2 regions of the Bacillus kalamii genome follow, and region 2 is predicted to be linked to the other one. Evidence: a T-box and tRNA genes for the amino acid it is inferred to sense, from the RefSeq annotation. Region 2 holds a T-box; the other holds one or more tRNA genes.

Region 1 (3,425 bases), 2.2 Mb from region 2:
TTGGAGCAGTCCTTGCTTACGGCAGCATTGCTGTCACTACATTCGGCCATTTGGATAAAAATAAGATCGGCATCATCAGGGATCTAGATAATAAGAAGGATAATAAAGTACATACCTTCTTGGACGATATGGTTGCAAGTATTGCATCAAGTGCTGCATCACGATTAGCACATAGATTGCGCGACGAGGAAGAAGCATTGTCTGATGAAGAACTGAAAGAACGTGAAAATGAAGAATTGATCGGTTGATCAAAAAAGAAAGCAGCCGCCCAAATGGCTGCTTTTCCTTTATAAATGTTCATCAGCCATTCTTGACGGAACCGTTTTTTGGGCGATTTTAGCATTGAAATAGCTATGTAAAACCATTCCGAGCATAACTAGCCCCATACCGATCCATGATGGTAGGGAAGGCAGGGCGCTGCCAAGGAAGATCATCTCTCCTATGGCTGCAAATAAGACTTCCAATGATTGCGTGGCTTCAACAGTTCCCAGCCGCTCAATATGATCCTTCACTAAATCGGTTGCCGCAAAAAATAAAACTGTGGCAAAGACACCGGAAAATAAGGCGACACTGCCGGATTGTACCACTTGTTTTGTGGTAGGTAAGCCATCTGTAACCAAGCCGACGATGGATAATGGAATCCAAAAGGGCATGGAGGCCATTGTCATCCCCAAAACCCGTTGGTAGGCATCCAGCCTGCCGCCGCAAATATGCATCATTTTACGGTTGCCCAGCGGATAGGCGAAAGAGGCTATTAGGATGGGTATTATACAAAGGAAAGCATCCTTTAACGATAATGAGCTTGCATTTTCCAGCTGCATAATCAATACCCCGAATAAAATCAATACCGAAAATACCATACCTCTCCATGGAATCCGCCCGCGGTGCCTGATGCGTTCACCGTTATTGCCGATATGGTATTCATAAAAAAACGGCGCTAGCAGGGAGCCTGAAAGAATGGTCATCTGCCATGTGCCTGCAATAAGCCATCCTGGACCGTATGAGGAGGCGAACGTCAGCGGGGCATAGAATAAACCGAAACCCACAACGCTCCAGATCATCCACATGCCTGGATGCTTACTCATTTCAATCAACAGCTCTTTTATATTCTTTCTGGCCCCCACGATTATCAGTAAAAACAGCAGCATAAAATAATAACGGAGGGAAGAACTCCAAATCCAGCTGCCTCCATCCATATCCATCGCGCGGTTAATAATAAAAGTGAATGCAAAGAAAAAAGCTGCTCCCGCCCCGAGAAAGATAGCCCGCATGATAAAAATCCCCTTTCCCGATACAGCAACTCGGAGAAAGTATTAGTTAATTATGTACGGTTCCAAGTGTACGTTGTATCAAAATGTTGTAATGCTGTCATTTTACATGAAAACCACTTAAGTATCTATATGATTCAGAAAACTTAGACAAAACAACTCATCCCTTCAGTTAACCTAATTGGATGGTTGACAAGAAACCGATCTCATATTATAGTGTTAAATATAAATAACGATCCAATAGTTCAGCGGGAGAACATCACCTTGACAGGGTGGGGGTCGGGGGTTCAAATCCCTCTTGGGTCATCGATATTAAAAAGCCGGAAACCATTCATAATCCAATGGTTCCCGGCTTTTTTGCTGTCCGCGGAAATGAGGATCAAGTTTCCGGGGTTTATAATAATATTCGTTTTAGAAGGTGTTTGTGGAATATGGTGGAATATAGTAAAAGGAAGGGGGGATTGGATTGAAAACAGGAATTGTGGGCGGAGGGTTTGGCCTGCGGGTGCAGGCGCCTATCATCCAATTGCATCCTCATATGCAATTGACGGCAATTAGTACAATGTATCGCCATTCAATTCCTGAAGAGTTGAAGGGAAATACATTTCCGTTTAAGCACTATCTTGATTGGCAGGAAATGCTCGAAAAGGAAGATTTGGATCTAGTGTTTGTCAGTTCGTTGCCTGAATATCACCATCAAATAGTTATCAAGGCTTTGGATATGGGAATCAACGTTGTATGTGAAAAACCCTTTGCCATGAATGCAAAGCAAGCTTTGGACATGTTGGAGGCTGCAAATAAAACGGATTGCAACGTCTTTGTTGATTTTGAATGGCGTTATTTGCCGATAAGACAAAAATTGAAGGAGTTTGTCGGCCGAGGAAAAATTGGGAAGCTATTACATACCGAATACCATGCATCAAGTCCCGATTACCACATTTTATCTTCCATAAATAGGGGGTGGATGGGGCAAAAACAACATTTTGGAGGCATGCTGGGTGCCATAGGTACGCATATGATTGATTTTATAAGATGGATGTCAAGTGAAGAAATGGAGCAGGTGTATGGCTTCAAACATACCCATGTGCCGATTGGGCCAGATGAAATAAGGGATGCGGATGATGCGTTTTTTATCTCCGGAAGGCTAAGAGGCGGTTCAACGTTCTCACTGCAATTATTATCTGGTATACATCATGGTTCAGGCTCAACAGTCACTTTGTATGGAACAGAAGGATCAATGGTCTTGAAAGATGATCAGGAACTTCTGTATGGACAAGGCAGGCTGCCTTTCCGGAAAGTCGCATTTGATAGTGTGAATCCACCGAATGCATTGCCTAATGAGGCTGCCGGCTATTACAAAGCCTTTTATCCATTTCTGCAGAGTGTATATGATTATTCTGTGAATGGCTGTCATGATGGACAGTTGCCTACAGCTTATGATGGTTGGAGAAATCAGGCAGTTATCGCCTTATTAGAAAAATGAAGGGGAAGAATGGCATGGCTTTATTCATGCCATTCCTAAAGGGTGACTTGTTGAAATGCCCTAACAAAAAAATATGGCAAAATAGTATTTGTTTCACTTTTTGATTTCTGTCTTTCATAGTTGCTGTTCCATTTACAGCAGCGGTAATACCATGGGTGATTGTATGGCTGATGGACCAATCGATAAAGGTTGAATCTTGCTTCCCAGCGTATTCGAGAAATCTGTTTTTTCCTTCAATAGTTGTTTTTCCTGCTAGTTTCCATTGTATGCCTTCTGTAATCCTATCCGATACTTCTTCAAAACGTCCCTCATATAAGTCGTGAATAAAAGCTTCCAGCATATGCCCTTTTGCTGTGGCCATCTGAATCATCTCTCCATCTTCAAATCGTTTATAGCGTATATCGTATCAAATGTTGAAAGAAAAAGAATGTCCAATCCGGTTTAAGAGATATGCCTAAATAAAAAAAGAGAGAATTATTTTTATTTTTGTTATTATATAAATATAATAATTATTATGTATCTAAACATGTACATAGGATACGGAGGAGGAAGTATAGATGCCGAGGCCAAAAACAAAAAAGGAACTAATAGAATTCAGTGAAAGGAACTACAAGGCATTGTTGGAGGCAGTCCAATCAATACCGGAAGAAAAGTGGAATGAGGAGTTCTCTTTC
Region 2 (3,425 bases):
CACACTACGAAAAGACAAAGGACTCGTGGAAGCAGCAACAGCAATTCTTACAGGAATTTCTGGAGCGGGCGGAACGGAAATGGTATATGTCCCCCTTTGAATTAATGTTTTGTTCCTATTACTTCGATGTTTCCCAAGCCCTATCCTTTTCAAGTAAAAAGCTGGATGAATGGTATGAAAAGACCAAAGATGATGAGAAAGCGAGGACTGTCGTCGTCCATGGGAAATTGTCCATCAAGCATTTTCTGTTAAATGAAAGGGGAGCCGGCTATTTCATCAATTTCGAGAATGCCATGCCGGCCCCTGCCCATTTTGATTTATTGCCTTTTTTCACGAGATATTGCCAGACCTACCCCGTAAAATGCGATGAATGCGTAGAATGGCTGTATCATTATTACAAGTATTATCCGATGAGGGAAGAAGAAATGATGCTATTCACCAGTTACCTTGCCTATCCGACTTCCTTTTTGCAAACGGTGGAAATATACCATCAGAAGAAGTATGATGCAAAATCGGAAATGGCCTATGTGTCCCTTCTGCAGCGCAATTATTGGCAATTGAAAAATATTGAATACATGGTGATGAAAATAGAAGAAAGGGAGGCGCAAAAAAAGGCAGCAAAACAGGCTGCAGAACAAAGTCAATCATCCTGACACGAAGAAAAAGAGCATGGCGCACGGACCATGTTCTTTTTCTTCGTGGAAAAAAGGCTCCAGTCTATACGCCGCTAAACGATGGCTCTCCGCTTTTCGCATTGTCCAGCTGCGAGCGCCAGCCCCTCGAGGTCTTAAGCCAAGCCACTGTCAAAGGCGAAGGGCAGCCTTTGTCAGTGCCCCGTCTTAAGCTTGTCGGGTCTAAACAGGCGCTCTCCGCTTTTCGTGTTAAAATATATTGAATTTTAGGCTGAAGGCTGCGGCTACTAGTACGAGGAGGAGGAAGATGTCGAATACGGTCGGGAAGAAAAAGGTGCGCACTGCCTGGAATATACAAATCGGTACGATGAATTGGCAACAAACTGCGCGGACATTCAGCAGCCATGGCGGCTTATTATAAGGATTATATCTTTTTCGCATATCAAACTCACTCTTTCTTATGGATTCATTCAAGAATAGAAGGGTGTTCCTTCATGTATAAAAACCATGCATACTATAAGAAGGGGATAATTGGATATCTTGCAATAGTCTATGGGTGAAAGGCATGTTATGTGAAGGAGTCTACACCCTTTTCTTAATAGCAGAATAAATTATGAAAAATGGGAAACAATGATTGACTACAGATTATGTTTTTCTGTACTATAAGGTTAATTAAATAAATGGAATAGCGATGATCGGGAGGAGTACGTACGATTTCTGCTTTAAGAGAGAAAAGCCATTAGCTGGGAGGCTTTTTAAGCAAGAGCGCACAGAAGTAGCCCGTGAGCTGCTTTTACGAACAATGGAGTAGTAAAAGCCGGTGCAGAGCCGTTAACTGATTAAGCGCCAATCATGCCTTGATACAGCCTGATTGGAATAAAGGTGGTACCGCGAACTGACTCTCTTCGTCCTTTTTACAGGAAGAGAGTTTTTTTATTTGTTCAAAAGTATCTGATTTTTGGGAGGAAAAAATGATGGAAGATAACCAACTATCAATGCCGACAAAGTATGATCCACAAAGCATTGAAAAAGGCCGCTATGATTGGTGGCTTGAAGGCGGATTTTTTAAAGCGCAAAGCGATGACAGCAAGGAGCCGTATACAATTGTTATTCCACCGCCGAACGTAACGGGGAAACTTCACTTGGGCCATGCTTGGGATACAACTCTTCAGGATATCCTAACCCGGATGAAACGCATGCAGGGCTATGATGTGCTATGGCTTCCAGGAATGGACCATGCCGGTATTGCGACACAGGCGAAAGTTGAAGAGAAGCTGCGCAATGAAGGCAAGAGCCGTTATGATCTTGGACGTGAAAACTTCTTGAAGGAAACATGGAAGTGGAAAGATGAATATGCGGGCCATATCCGTGAACAATGGGCTAAATTAGGATTAGGCCTTGATTATTCACGTGAACGGTTCACATTGGATGAAGGGCTGTCCAAAGCGGTAAACGAAGTGTTCGTTACGCTTTATAATAAAGGCCTTATTTATCGCGGCGAATATATCATTAACTGGGACCCGTCAACGAAAACGGCGCTATCCGACATCGAAGTTATTTACAAAGATGTCCAGGGAGCTTTCTACCATATGAAATATCCGCTTGCTGACGGTTCTGGTTTTATCGAGATCGCAACAACGCGTCCGGAAACGATGCTTGGCGATTCCGGAGTAGCCGTACATCCAGAAGACGAGCGCTATAAGCACTTGATCGGAAAAAGTGTCATTCTTCCAATCGTAGGCCGTGAGATTCCGATTGTTGCCGATGATTATGTGGAGATGGATTTTGGCTCAGGTGCCGTTAAAATGACTCCTGCCCATGACCCTAATGACTTTGAAGTAGGCAATCGCCACAACCTGGAACGCATTCTTGTTATGAATGAAGACGGCACAATGAATAAAAACGCCGGCAAGTATGAAGGCATGGACCGTTTTGAATGCCGTAAGCAAATCGTTAAGGATCTTCAGGATCTTGGCGTACTGTTCAAAATCGAAGAACATATGCACTCGGTTGGACACTCAGAACGAAGTGGTGCAGTAGTAGAACCTTACCTGTCTACACAATGGTTCGTTAAAATGAAGCCTCTTGCGGAGGAAGCAATTGCACTGCAGTCAAATGAAGATGAAAAGGTCCACTTTGTCCCTGACCGTTTTGAAAACACGTACCTGCGCTGGATGGAAAATATCCGTGATTGGTGTATTTCCCGCCAACTGTGGTGGGGGCACAGAATCCCTGCTTGGTACCATAAAGAAACTGGTGAAGTGTATGTAGGCACAGAGGCGCCGGCAGATCCGGAAAACTGGAAACAAGACAATGATGTGTTGGATACATGGTTTTCATCTGCTTTATGGCCTTTCTCTACACTAGGCTGGCCGGATGCTGATAATGATGATTTCAAACGCTATTATCCGACTGCAGCGCTCGTAACCGGCTATGATATCATCTTCTTCTGGGTATCGCGGATGATTTTCCAAGGCCGCCAATTTACTCACCAACGCCCGTTTAAAGATGTGCTGATACACGGATTAGTCCGTGACAGTGAAGGACGCAAGATGAGTAAGTCCCTCGGAAATGGAATCGATCCAATGGAAGTTATCGATAAATACGGTGCGGACTCATTGCGCTACTTCCTATCCACTGGCAGTGCGCCTGGACAGGATTTGCGATTCTCTATTGAAAAAGTAGAATCGATTTGGAATTTCTCAAATAAGATCTGGAATGCGTCTCGTTTTGCCTTAATGAATATGAATGGCATGACATATGAAGAAATTGATTTAAGCGGTGAAAAATCCG

Evidence for each region. A T-box is a leader RNA that pairs with one kind of tRNA and senses whether it is charged. The one in region 2 lies ahead of ABC357_RS03335 (valine--tRNA ligase), so its partner is inferred to be a tRNA-Val.
Region 1: it has a tRNA-Val gene. The T-box ahead of ABC357_RS03335 (valine--tRNA ligase) is inferred to sense a tRNA for this amino acid. The anticodon was not compared.

Annotation. Positions count from the first base shown of each region.
Region 1 covers NZ_JBDFMI010000001.1:2,810,467-2,813,891, reverse strand. The annotation lists gene ABC357_RS13970 (phosphatidylglycerophosphatase A family protein) at 1-248, shown strand, start outside; gene ABC357_RS13965 (DMT family transporter) at 288-1,271, opposite strand; tRNA gene ABC357_RS13960 (tRNA-Val) at 1,503-1,574, shown strand; gene ABC357_RS13955 (Gfo/Idh/MocA family protein) at 1,735-2,751, shown strand; gene ABC357_RS13950 (hypothetical protein) at 2,729-3,112, opposite strand; gene ABC357_RS13945 (ClbS/DfsB family four-helix bundle protein) at 3,309-3,425, shown strand, end outside.
Region 2 covers NZ_JBDFMI010000001.1:657,672-661,096, forward strand. The annotation lists gene ysxE (spore coat protein YsxE) at 1-653, shown strand, start outside; gene ABC357_RS03330 (hypothetical protein) at 882-1,073, opposite strand; T-box leader at 1,315-1,548, shown strand; gene ABC357_RS03335 (valine--tRNA ligase) at 1,607-3,425, shown strand, end outside.